2 linked regions of the Lewinella sp. 4G2 genome follow. Each later gene encodes a partner of the first gene's protein in a complex. Links are inferred from orthologs where the notes say so. Each region holds a gene or a part of one and is shown on either strand. Other genes may lie near its edges.

Region 1 (6,419 bases):
GGATTATTCTGATCGCCCCCCTTACGGGTCAAGACCAACCCAACGTGCTACTCATCATTGCGGATGATCTGGGGGTGGACCGCCTGAATGGGTACCACACCGGTGAAGGCCTGGCCGCCACGCCCACCCTGGATAGCCTGCGGGCCGTTGGCCTCACCTTCACGAATGCCTGGGCCGCACCCGTCTGTTCTCCGAGCCGCGCGGCGTTGATGACTGGCCAGTACGGCGTTAACAATGGGGTAGAGGGCGTGCCCGGCAACCTATCCGTTTTCTTGCCTTCGCTGTTTCGCGAGATTGACGTAGCCACGAACAATGCCTACGCCACCGCCCTCATCGGGAAGTGGCACTTAACGCAACGTGCATCGGCTAATGACCCGCTTGCGTTTGGCATGGATCATTACGATGGTTTCCTTAGTGGTTCCGTCGGAGACTACTTCAGTTGGCCGCGGACGCGATCCGGCAGCACCTCTACCTCAACTGAATATGCTTCGGCGGCCCTGACGAATGCCGCCACGGAATGGGTCAGCGAACGACACCAACCATGGTTCCTCTGGCTCGCTCACGGCACCCCGCACACGCCCTACCACATCCCACCGGCGGGTACCTTTTCCGTGGCAAATACTGCGGACAATACCGGTAAGTACCTGGCCATGATCGAGAATCTTGACCACGAGATCGGTTCGCTGCTCAACGGCCTGACTGAGGAAGAGCGGGCCAATACGCTCGTCATTTTTGTTGGCGACAATGGCACCCCCGGTAATGTGTTGAAGGATTATCCGGATCGCCGGGGCAAAGGCTCACTCTATCAGGGTGGTTTACGGGTGCCATTCATCCTGGCCGGCGCTGGCATCACGCGCAAGGGTGAACGGGAGGACGGGCTGGTGAACATCGTCGACCTCCACGCCACCATTCTTTCCGTCGTCGGGGCGGAGCTCGCTGGGGGCCTCCAAAATAGCTTCGATTTTTCCGGCTTGCTAACGGATGGTACGGCAACCACCCGACCCTTTAATTACATCGATCTGGTCAATACAAACGGCAACGCTCGCAGTGGTTACGCGATTCGTAACGACGATTATAAGCTCATTCAATTCGACGACGGCGGCCAGGAATTTTACGCGGTATCCACCGACTCGTTCGAGACGAATGACCTGATCAACTCCCTTACGCCGGCTACCTCCGATATCCTCTCCGAGCTTCTCGCGGAGGGGGAAGCCATCCGCAACGGTTGGTCCTGTAACGATCTCATCCAGAACGGTGACGAAACCGGTATTGACTGTGGTACGTCCGCCTGTGGTAGTTGTACTACTTCCACGCTCGCGCCGGCCGAACACACCATGCTTCGACTTTACCCCAACCCCACGAACGACTTGCTGACACTTTTCAGCGAGAAGGCGTTGATCAACTACGTGGAAGTGTGCGACGCTGCGGGGCAGTTCTTCTTTAAGCAAAAAGCAGGTTACAGTCAATCTCTCAAACTTGACCTCGGGTCGCTACCAGCCGGTGTTTATTCCGTGGGCGTTCGGTTTTCGTCCGGGGCCTGGCAAACACACCGGGTCGTCCGCCGGTAGTTACTTTCACTAAGGGTGGGAAAGGCCGTAACTTTGCGGCGCTCATCCGTGTTTCCTAACACTGCACCTGCGTCAGCGCCAAACAACTTTGGGCGCTGACGCGGGTGCGAGGTAATTGGATGAGAAAAAGTGCAAAGCTATGTTCCCTACGTACGACGTCATTGTAGTTGGTGCCGGCCACGCCGGTTGTGAAGCCGCCATCGCCGCGGCTAACCTCGGCAGTAAAGTCCTGCTCGCCACCATGAACCTCCAGACCATCGCGCAGATGAGCTGCAACCCCGCCATGGGTGGCGTTGGTAAAGGACAAATCGTTCGGGAGATTGACGCCCTGGGTGGTTACTCCGGAATCATTACGGACGAAACGATGGTCCAGTTCCGCCTCCTCAACCGGAGTAAGGGGCCGGCCATGTGGAGCCCCCGGGCACAGTCCGACCGGATGGCCTTCGCCCTCAACTGGCGCGAAAAACTGGAAGCCCACGAGAACGTAGATTTCTGGCAGGAAATGGTCACCGGCATCATCGTCAAAGACGGCCGAGCGCAGGGTGTCTACACCTCCCTTGGTCTGGAGATCCCCGCTAAATCCGTCGTGTTGACGAACGGGACCTTTCTCAATGGTACCATCCACATCGGTGAAAAGCAGTTTGGTGGTGGCCGGGCGGGTGAACGGGCCGCAACCGGCCTGACGGCCCAACTCCAGGAACTCGGCTTCGAAGCCGGCCGCATGAAAACGGGCACCCCCGCCCGCCTCGACGGACGCAGCCTCCACTGGGACCGTATGGAAGTACAACCTGGCGACGAAAACCCCGGCCGCTTCAGCTACACGGATACCCCGCCACTGGTGGACCAACTGCCCTGCCACATCACCTATACGAGCAAGGAAGTACACGATACCCTGCGGGAAGGGTTCGACCGCAGCCCCATGTTCAACGGCCGCATCCGTGGCCTTGGGCCCCGCTACTGCCCCAGTATTGAGGACAAGATTGACCGCTTTGCCGGCCGCGATCGCCACCAGCTATTCGTTGAGCCGGAAGGGCGCAATACGTGCGAGATATACGTGAATGGGTTCAGTTCCAGCCTTCCGGAGGATGTACAGTACAAGGCCATCCGCAAAGTGGTGGGCTTTGAGGATGCCAAGATGTTCCGCCCCGGTTACGCCATTGAGTACGACTTCTTTCAGCCAACTCAACTGCAGGCGACGTTGGAAACCCACCTCGTCGAGGGCCTCTACTTCGCCGGCCAGATCAACGGCACGACGGGCTACGAAGAAGCCGGTTGCCAGGGCTTGATGGCGGGCATGAACGCCGCCCTCAAGGTACAGGAGCGCGATCCCTTCGTGCTCAAGCGCAGCGAGGCCTACATCGGCGTTCTGATCGATGACCTTATCAATAAGGGCACCGAGGAGCCTTACCGGATGTTCACCAGCCGGGCCGAATACCGCATCCTACTCCGCCAGGACGACGCTGACCTGCGGCTCAGCCCCCTCGCCCAAAAACTAGGCGTCCGTAACATGGACGGCCGTATGGAAAGGGTGGAAGCCAAGCGGGCCGCAGTGGAAGACATCCGCCGCAAGATGAACACCCTGAGCGTTACGCCGGACCAAATGAACCCGTGGCTGGAAACGCTCGGAACCGCCCAACTCAAACAGGGCGTAAAAATGATGTCCCTGCTGGGTCGACACGAAGTCAGCATCAATGGCCTCGGGCAAGCCGTTCCTGATTTTCAGGAATTTCTCAACGCCTACGACGCCGAGACGATCAACCTCGCAGAGGTGACCATGAAGTACGAGGGCTACATCGAACGGGAAAAAGTGGCCGTCGATAAAATGAACCGTCTGGAAGGCATCAAACTGGGTAGCTCCTTCGACTACGAAACACTGAGCGCGCTTTCAAAAGAGGCCCGCCAGAAGTTGAATAAGCTTAAGCCACGTACAATTGGTCAGGCCAGCCGGATCAGTGGCGTGAGCCCCGCCGATGTATCGGTGCTACTCGTGCACCTGGGTCGGTAGTATTGGCCATAAGCTTGGTTTAGAGATCCCGCGGATCGATCACCGAGCCACTGCCGCGGCGGCCAAAACTGTACATCACCATTCCTTCCAGGCTTCCCCCCTGGTCGGTATTCAGTTGGCTTAGGCCCAGGTCGTAGGCAAAGGAAAAGGTGATGTGTTGCGCCAGGATGGCACCGAAAAGCACGTTGGCGGATTCCCCGCTCCCGTCACCACCCACCCGGTAGCCACCGCCGGCAAAGACATTCTCACCGAAGTAGAATAGCAAGTTCAGATCCGCATCGAAGGGCGCGTTGGGAAGGTACTTGACCAGGGCTTGCGGCTGCATTTTCACGCTTTCGCCGAGCGGAATCTTCAATCCACCCATGAAGTAGTAATGGCGGGCCTCGCGGGCGATGATGGTCTCGTCAGTCCCCAGATCCAGGTTGTTTTGTAGGAGGCGGGGCGTACTCAATCCCACGTAAAATTTCCGCCCATTCACGTAAACACCGGCGCCGAAATTTGGTACGACTTTAGAGGATGCGGCTCCGGGAATGGCCGTATCCACTCCACCACCCTGCACGGGGCGGGCGTTTTGATAGTCGATCCGGAAGTAGCGGGCGGAAGCGGAAATCCCCAGACCCATCCGTACTCCCGGCCCGATGGGGAAGCCGTAAGCGTAGCTCACGTCGGCGTTCAACTGTTGTTCCAAGCCTACGGATACCTGGCTAAGGCGCAGGCCGACGCCGGAGCGTTGGTCCGCAAACGCCGTATTAAAAGTAGCGATCTGGCTGCTCGGTGCCCCGGCCAGCCCGAACCACTGCCGGCGCGCAATCACGGATATCTCACCAGATTCCACGGCGCCGGCAAAGCCCGGGTTATATCCCAACTTATTAAAGATGAACTGGGTATACTGCGCATCCTGTTGGGCGCTGACGCGGGTGCCGGGTAAGAGGGCAAGTAACGCAAGAAGGAAGGCCGGAAAGGTAAAGGTTGCTTTCATCGTTCGATTCTTACGTCACCGGTCATGGTCTGGGTACCATCCCCGCGGTTCACTAAATAGAAATAGGTCCCCACTGGCAGATCACCACCCTGAAAAGTACCGGACCAGTCATTCCGGTAGGGTTGGCCGCTACGGAAGACCTCGTCGCCCCACTGGTTATAGACGGTCACCTCACTCCGAGGGAAGGCTTCGCCGTTGAGTAGGCAGGGGATAACGAAGTTGTCGTTCACCCCATCGCCGTTGGGAGTGAAAATGTTAGGGATCTCACAGGAGGCATCCTCACCAATCTCAAAGCGGACGGTAGCGGGCGTATCCTCACACCCTTCGGTAATGACCAGGTAGGTCGCTTCTACTACCCCGACGAAATTGGCGGGGGCGACGAAGGAGTAAGTGCCGTCACCATTACCCATCAGGTTGCCCAGATCCGGGGTGAGCCCTCCGAAATCAATGACGGCGTCAAATGGGTTATCGTCGTTCGCGGTAGGGTTGAAGTCAGAGCTCCCCTGGAAGGGTACCGTCACTACGTCCGCTGCGGGAAGAGGGGGCAGGAGGAAATTGACCAACAGGGTATCCCGCGAACGGTCTCCACAAACGCCATTGTCTAGTTCCCAGACCAGGCGGTTCTCTCCGGGGATGAGGTCCGTCACCGTAGTCGCGGGGCCGGCGGGGTTGGAGAAGGTCAGGTCGCTATCCGCGCCGTACCACCTGCCCGTAGATCCCACGCTGGGGGAAACCGCCCGCAGGCTGATGGTAGGGTCTTCCGCACAAATCCGTTGGTTAGCACCCGCTCGGGGGTCCGGGTCACTTACGCTGACGGCAATGACGTCACTGCTTTCTCCGCACCGGTCGGACACCACCCAGGTGAAGGTGTATACGTTGTCCGTTCTCAGACCGCTGATGGTCGTATTCGGGTTGGCCGGCTCGTCGATCTCTACGCCGATGAGGGCCTGGGTAGCGCGTTGGGTCCACCGCCCGGTCGCACCCGCTGGGGCAGGGCCAGGATTGAGGATAACGGGGGAACCAATGCAAGCCACCAAATTTTCGCCGGCATCGGCCACAACGGCTGGGGTAACCCCGATCGTCACGGTATCGCTACTGAAGTCAACGCAAGCGCCATTGTTGAGCGTCCAGACAAATTGGTAGGGGCTGCCCGTTTCGGTGATGCCCGTTACCCGGGTGCTGGGGTCGGTCGGGTCCACGAAGCTGGCCTGGTCGTTACCCTGCACCTGCGTCCAGCGCCCGGAAACTTGAGATGAGCGTTCGGCACCAAGGAAGAGTTGGCCAGGGCAAACGGTGGTGTCCACCCCCGCATTCGCATTAAGACCAAAGGTCCGGTTGAGCGCAACGGTCGTTGTTGGTGATGGCTCGCTCGTACAACCGTCCACCGTAGCCGTGACCCGTACGTTGGTTTGGGTCAGGCCAGCAAATACGGTGAGGTCATCAATATTCAAATCGGGGTCAGGGCCACTATTCAAAATGTGTCCTCCAGGTACCTGGATGAACTGGTAGGTCGCACCCGGCGTACGGGAGCCGGCGGCCACAGTAAGCGTTATGGATGTTCCCGGTTCGTCCGCGCAAATTGCCGTAACGGGGTCCAGGGCGGGCCTTTGGGGAAGGGGGCGCACGGTAACGTCCACGTTGATTGGCGCCGCCGGGCAATCGTTCCGGGAGACAATGAGTTGGTAGGTTCCATTATTCGCCGCAGGGTCCGCTCCAGGAATAGTCGGATTCACTTCGCTGGAAGTAAAGCCGTTCGGCCCGGACCAGGCATAAGTGACACCCGCCAGATCCTGGGTAGAAAAACGGATGGGACCGCCGGTACAGACAGGATCGAGCACAGCGGCCGAGACATCCGGCGGGAGCGTAA
Region 2 (6,459 bases), 790 kb from region 1 along the record:
TGAAGGATCCGCTCTTAGCCTTCGGTGCATTGTTCATCGCGGGGACGTCCGCCGTGACCTACCGCAGCGGATGGCAACGGAGAAGACTGAGTAAGAAGACCGTTAGTGCAGTAGTGAGAGCGATAGATGACCTTCCGATCAAATCACGTTTATACGCTGGCGACGCTACCACTAAGGCTCACCGAATATTTAGCGTCACCAACTGGCCGGTGCTGCCCGTTTACGATGGGTGGAATGCGCTGCGTGGCTTCGTTTCCCGAGAAACATTAGAGGATGAGGACCCCGCCACGGAAGGCAGCGTCCTCGACATAGCGGAATTCGAATTCGTGACCGCCGCGCCGGGTGACAACCTGCTGGAAGTAACGGAGAAGATCGTGGCAGCCAACGTCTACGGCGCCGCCGTCTACGGCAATCGGGGAAGAATACTGGGCTTCGTCTTCACCGAGGACATCATGGAGCTGCTGGGGAAGGGCAATCGCCGCCGCTAACGAGTTATTTCAACGCCGCTTGTACGGCTTCCGTCAAATCATTCCCTTCGGCTACGAACAGCACTGCATTGAAAATGGAAGAGTCCATCACGATATCGTAGCCCCGAGCTCTGGCGATCTTTTCAATGGCTGCCTTTGCCCGTTGTACTACTGGAGCAAGGAGTTGGCCCCGCCGAACTTCGATCATTTGGGGGATACGCTGTTGCAGCTGCTCAATTTCGGTCTGCATGCCCTTTAACTTAGCTTGTTCCTGCTGTAGTTGAATGGGGGTGAGGTTTTCCACATCAGCTCTGACTTTCTCGTACAGCGTACGAAATTCTTCGGTCTGCTTTTCCAGGACGGTGCCAAGGGAGTCATTCAGGGAGGCGAGGATACCATCAGCCGTCTTTACTTCGGGCATGACGCTCAGGACGTTTCCAAAATTCACGTGCGCCAGTTTCTGTTGGGCGGAAACGGAAGTCATTGATGCGAGGCACAAAGCGGTAATGAGGACGAGACGGTAGATCATAAGTACAAAACTTGTGCGCGCAAAACTAAAGGGCAAGCCCGCGATAGGGCCTTACCAAAGGGTTAAAGAATAATTAAACGAATTGTTGTTTTTAGTTTTTAATTTCAAACAATGCGTCTATCTTTGCTTCACAAGCAACACTAATGAAACAGAATATACCCAGCATTCCTTCCGGCCTGCGACTACTCTTTCGGGGCCTCTATCACAAGATTCACGCTCAAGTGACGAGTCCCTACACTAAGCTCGTCGTGCTGGCGGCATTGGTAATTATTGTCATGCAGCGGGAGATCAGCTTCAGCATAAATATTGACGGTGGTAGCCTGCTGCGCGTAAATGAGCAATCCGTATTCACCAACAGTGAGGAAGGCCCGCAAGTGTTGGCCATCGCAGCTTCAACCTCGGGCGCTGAGTCCGTTGCGGCCATCGACGACAAATTGAGCGCGCGGCGTAATTGGACCAAAAAGCAACTCGCTCAGTTGAGCTACGTAAAGGACTTCCGCTCCGCTGCACTGGATGAGTACCGCCGCCACGGAATCCCTGCCAGCATCACGCTCGCGCAGGGGCTATTGGAAAGTGGCCACGGCACGTCTACCCTAGCCCGCCGGAACAACAATCACTTTGGGATCAAGTGCTTCAGTAAAAAGTGTAGAAAAGGCCACTGCTCGAACCATAGTGATGACCACCACAAGGACTTCTTCCGCAATTTTTCCGACCCATTTGAGAGCTTCGCGGCCCACAGTCAGGTACTGTTAAAAAACCGGTACAAGCCGTTGTTCCGTTTGGGTCACCGCGACTATAAAGGTTGGTCCCACGGGCTGCGCAAGGCCGGCTACGCTACGGACCCACGGTACGGCGATAAATTGATCCGTCTCATCGAAGACTTGGAGCTCTGGCGGTACGACCGCATCAGCGCCTAGCCAATGAGTGCATTATTAAAATAAGTAAGCTGCTGACCAAGCAGCTATCAAGAATTATAGGTTTGACGTTTTGAGTGTTGTATAGCCCGTTCACATTGGGGGCGGGCTTTTTTCTTCTAGTTTGTAGACAGGAAGCTTTGGAGGCTACAGCATAAACAGTTTCAACTTTGCCCAAGCTTTACTGAAAGTTACGCATGCTGCTGGCGGCAGGGGCCAAAGATAGATGGAACTCTTCACCAACGTTGGCCCCCTACAAGGCCAAATACTCCCGCAACTTACGTTTAATGGCCCGCTCTTCGTTGAAGGTAATTGGCGTGGCAGAGTTGATCTCCACATTTCGCCGTGGCATCGGGAAGGCACCGGCAATTGCAATAAAGACCGACTCCTGAGAAGGTGGCGCCTCAGCGTGCACTCGCGCTCGGATGGGTACACTTATGTAAGCCCCTTCGTCGCGGGAGTTATCGTAAACCGGTAAAATGGTGATGGATTTTTGGTACTTATCGCGGCAGGCATCATCGCCAGCAATCACGAGTACACGGCCGATCGGGCCAAGGGGAGTGGACAGGGTGTAAAGGTGGTAGGGCTTAAAATATGTCTGAGAAGTCATCTGGTGAGTTGAGAACAAAGTGAAAAGCCGCTTCGGCAAATTCTTCCATCACTTTGCAATCTTCCAAGTGGGCCCGGTGGGCTCGCTCTTCTTTCGTCGCCATTTCAAAACGTGCACCGGTCGGCTGTGCATTTATTCCTGCAGGTAGAATTCCGGGTAAACTGGAGTCTGCTTGCGTTCCGTAGTCTGAAAACTTAGTCACTAGATCATCTTTAATTCCTGCCGCTATCGAGAATTCTCGGCGGCATTTGCGTATTAGCAAGAACACGAATCTAAGCGTAAGTTCTTGAATCAGACGATACTACGTAAGTAACAAAAGCTAGGGAAAGACAGAACGTAATCAAATAAGCTACACTCTGCCGCCCAGAAACGTGGGCAAAATAATAAAACAGGGAAATCGTGCGAAAAACGAGGCTTGGTGTGAGCGCAAATAGTGAATACTAGTAATGTCACGGTTCCGTAAGAAAGTTTCTTCCACCGCTCATTTTCTTCTCCAGACTCGACAAACGCCACGCCCGCTCCGATAAATGTTCAGTCTCTGACTGCACTACGATCGCCTCGATTCCATGGCGACGCTACTTGCCGATGCAGAAATTAGAGAAGATATTCCCCAATAGGTCATCCGTCGTGATCTCTCCGGTGATCTCTCCTAGTTCCCGGAGTGCCTGACGGATATCCATCGCAATGAAATCCTGGCTGATGCCGGAGCCCAATCCACTTAGCACGCGTTCAAGGGCTTGATCCGCGCGGCTCAACACGTCGTAGTGGCGGGCATTCGAAAGGATGACCTGCTGCTGATCAAGGCGCCCTACCCCACCGGTAGCAGCATTCAGCAATGTCTCCTGTAGATAAGCCAGATTGCTCTTATCCCTGGCCACCATCGGAATGAAACGGTCTTCCGGAACGGCAAACTTCCCCCCGTAGGATTCTCCAAAATAGTGCTCGTACTTCGTGTAGGGGTTGAGGTCCATCTTGTTGGCCACGACGACCAGTTCCATGTCCTCCCGGTACAGCCGATCCAGGTCCGACGCCAGCGTAACGGGGTCGGTCTCGATGACGTCAAATACGTAAACCAAAACGTGGCTGGAGGCCACGCGCTCCAGCGCCCGCTCCACACCGATGGCCTCGATCTGGTCCGTCGCTTCCCGGATACCCGCGGTATCCACCAGGCGGAAGGTTACCCCGTCGATGTTGATGGTTTCTTCAATCGTATCCCGCGTCGTTCCGGGGATATCGGATACAATGGCCCGCTCCTCGTTCAGCAGCGCGTTAAGCAGGGTGGATTTCCCCGCATTCGGCCGGCCGGCGATGACGGTTGTCACCCCCAGTTTAATGGTGTTTCCCAATCGGAAAGAAGTCGTTAACGCTTCGATGCGGTGGCGGATCTTTTCTACCAACTCCCGCAGATCGTCCCGGTCAGCAAACTCGACGTCCTCTTCGCCAAAGTCCAGCTCCAGCTCAATCAGGGAGGCAAAATTTATGAGTTTGGTCCGGAGTTCCTGAATCTCATTACTTACGCCACCGCGTAATTGGCCGAGGGCGATCCGGTGGGCGGCGGCGGATTCACTGGCGATAAGGTCGGCGACGGCTTCGGCCTGGCTCAAGTCCAACTTACCGTTCAGGAAGGCGCGTTGGCTGAACTCCCCTGGCTGGGCCATCCTTGCTCCTGCGTCGATACAAAGCTGGACGATCCGGCTAAGGATGTAAGGGCTTCCGTGGCAACTAATCTCTACGGCGTCCTCCCCCGTATAGCTGGCCGGGGCGCGGTACACGGTCGTCACGACCTCGTCCACCAGCTCACCATCGGGCGCCGCCAGCCCCCCGAATATGGCTCTTCGGGCTTTGCTGCGCACCAGCGACAGCGCCGGAAACAGCGTATCCGCCAACTCTATACAGCCGGCTCCGGACAGGCGGACGACCCCGATGGCCCCTTCTCCGGGCGGGGTGGCAATGGCGACGATGGGTTCTTGCATCAGACTTTGGGTAGGGAGATCGTGAAGGTAGTACCAACCCCGGGCGCCGAGCGGCTAACCTGGATCTTACCGTTGTGGTACTCGTGGATGATGCGGCGCACGAGGCTTAAACCAAGGCCCCACCCCCTTTGCTTGGTCGTGAATCCAGGGTTAAACACCTTGCGAATATTCTTGGCCGCAATACCCTTGCCGGTATCGGTGATGTCAATAAATACCTTCCCCCCATTCTCACTGATGAGGGCGGAGATCTCACCCGAACCGTCCATGGCGTCTAGCGCGTTGCGCAGTAGATTTTCGATGACCCAGTCAAAAAGTAGGGGGTTGATTCCCACCATCAGGTTACCAGCATCCGCCGCGGGGAAGTTGAATTTTACCTTACGCGGCGCGCGCTTTTCCATGTACTCGCGGCACTTGTCCATCTCCTCGAAGATGTTCGTGGGTACGAGTTCGGGGGTGGCGCCAATCTTGCTGAAACGGTTGGCGACCATGGATAGCCGATTGACGTCGCGGCCCAATTCGTCACTCACTTCCATGAGATCCTCGTTGTCGCCGTACATCATTTTCAGGTGCTCCACCCAGCCTAGAATTGCGCTGATGGGCGTACCTAGTTGGTGAGCGGTTTCCTTGGCCATCCCCACCCAAACGAGGTTTTGTTCGGCCCGGCGAGACTGATTAAGGCCAATGTAGCCCAGCAAAATGAACGTTGAGACGAGTAACAGCAGCACCACCGGGAAGTACCGCAACTGCACCAGGAGCCGGCTTTCGCCGTAGTAGATCAGCTGCACGTCCTGCCGGATGGGGACGGATCCGTTATCAATCCACTGCTTCAATTGCGCTTTTACGCGGCCGGTATCGACCGTCCCCATGTTATAAAATGCGTCGATGTGGCCGTCCATACTCACCAGGATGGTAGGTACGGTTTCCATGGCGTCCAGAATGTCGAGTTCCATGCTGACGTCGTCTCCCGTGTCATCCAGCGTCAGCAGGTTGAGGCGTTCCGTGGCGGTATTCGCCATGCGCAGTTGCCGGTGCTCGATCTCGGAGAGTTGGGTTGCCAGATTATTCGTGTACCAAACCGACACCAACACCACTACCATCCCGGCAATCCCCAGGTACAAAGGCCAGCGTGTGGAGGTTTTAAGAAGGCTCATGGTGGTACGATCTCTGCTAGAAACGCTAAAATAGGGCGGCCGGTATCCATCCTTGAGCCAAAGTGTTTTCCCTCAATGCTGAATAGCTGGGCGCTGCCGCAGGTGCCATGAAAAGGGCAAGTGTTGGGATAGAGCTAACGGCTGACTTTGATCCCCATATCAACCAAGGCCCGTTTGCTGGCGATCTGTTCGGCACTCTTTTTATTGAAGTCTTCCCCCACGGCCACGCGGCGCCCGTCAACGTTGACGGCTACCTTAAAGCGATCGCGCTTATCCTGTTTGAAGCGTTTAACGACGGAGTAGTCGACCTTGCTGCCATTCTTCTGGCAGTGCTCCAGCAACTGGCTTTTGTAGTTATCGTCGAAGGTTTCCAGGTGCTCGATGTCCACGTAGTTACGCAGCATTTGGCGGACGACAAACTGGGTTGTTTTCTTGTAGCCCCGCTCCACGTAAATGGCCCCGACGAGCGCTTCGACGGCGTTGCCGAGCATGGACTTGGCGATGCGGACGTTGTTGTAGGTGCTCAGCAATTCGTCGAGCCCCATGTTGTCACCAATCGTATTCAGGCTGTTCCGCTTGACGATCTTGGAGCGCATCTTAGTCAGGAAACCCTCATCACCCAGCGGGTACTTCTTGTAGAGGTACTCCGCCACGATGGTACCGAGGACGGCATCCCCCAGGAATTCCAGGCGCTCGTTATTCTGGCCGCCGTAAGGTTTGTCTTCCTTTGCCGTATCGCCGTTGTTGCTCTTGTGCTGAAACGCCAGCTTGAACACGTTCAGGTACGCGGGCGTAAATCCGAGCAAACGCCGGAG

What was found.
Region 2: the proteins of mnmG (region 1) and mnmE are in contact, whole or in part, in a solved structure (PDB 9HIP), measured with the Escherichia coli proteins. The link is inferred for Lewinella sp. 4G2 from one-to-one orthologs.

The regions. Positions count from the first base shown.
Region 1 is NZ_LVWJ02000014.1:851,661-858,079, reverse strand. The notes cover bases 1,181-4,140. They hold mnmG (tRNA uridine-5-carboxymethylaminomethyl(34) synthesis enzyme MnmG), read left to right. Parts: upstream 1,181-1,707; coding sequence 1,708-3,573; downstream 3,574-4,140. Other genes in these bases: A3850_RS04890 (type IX secretion system membrane protein PorP/SprF), read right to left, coding at 3,593-4,140; A3850_RS04900 (sulfatase-like hydrolase/transferase), read left to right, coding at 1,181-1,568. Also shown: more of A3850_RS04900, read left to right, coding at 1-1,180; more of A3850_RS04890, read right to left, coding at 4,141-4,552; A3850_RS04885 (gliding motility-associated C-terminal domain-containing protein), read right to left, coding at 4,549-6,419. UniProt on the Escherichia coli protein: NAD-binding protein involved in the addition of a carboxymethylaminomethyl (cmnm) group at the wobble position (U34) of certain tRNAs, forming tRNA-cmnm(5)s(2)U34.
Region 2 is NZ_LVWJ02000014.1:65,087-71,545, forward strand. The notes cover bases 2,295-5,294. They hold mnmE (tRNA uridine-5-carboxymethylaminomethyl(34) synthesis GTPase MnmE), read right to left. Parts: upstream 4,494-5,294; coding sequence 3,096-4,493; downstream 2,295-3,095. Other genes in these bases: A3850_RS02275 (hypothetical protein), read right to left, coding at 2,295-2,520; A3850_RS20070 (hypothetical protein), read right to left, coding at 2,498-2,722; A3850_RS02285 (PAS domain-containing sensor histidine kinase), read right to left, coding at 4,493-5,294. Also shown: A3850_RS02260 (site-2 protease family protein), read left to right, coding at 1-488; A3850_RS02265 (OmpH family outer membrane protein), read right to left, coding at 493-996; A3850_RS02270 (glycoside hydrolase family 73 protein), read left to right, coding at 1,140-1,913; more of A3850_RS02275, read right to left, coding at 2,164-2,294; more of A3850_RS02285, read right to left, coding at 5,295-5,644; rnc (ribonuclease III), read right to left, coding at 5,779-6,459. UniProt on the Escherichia coli protein: Exhibits a very high intrinsic GTPase hydrolysis rate. Involved in the addition of a carboxymethylaminomethyl (cmnm) group at the wobble position (U34) of certain tRNAs, forming tRNA-cmnm(5)s(2)U34.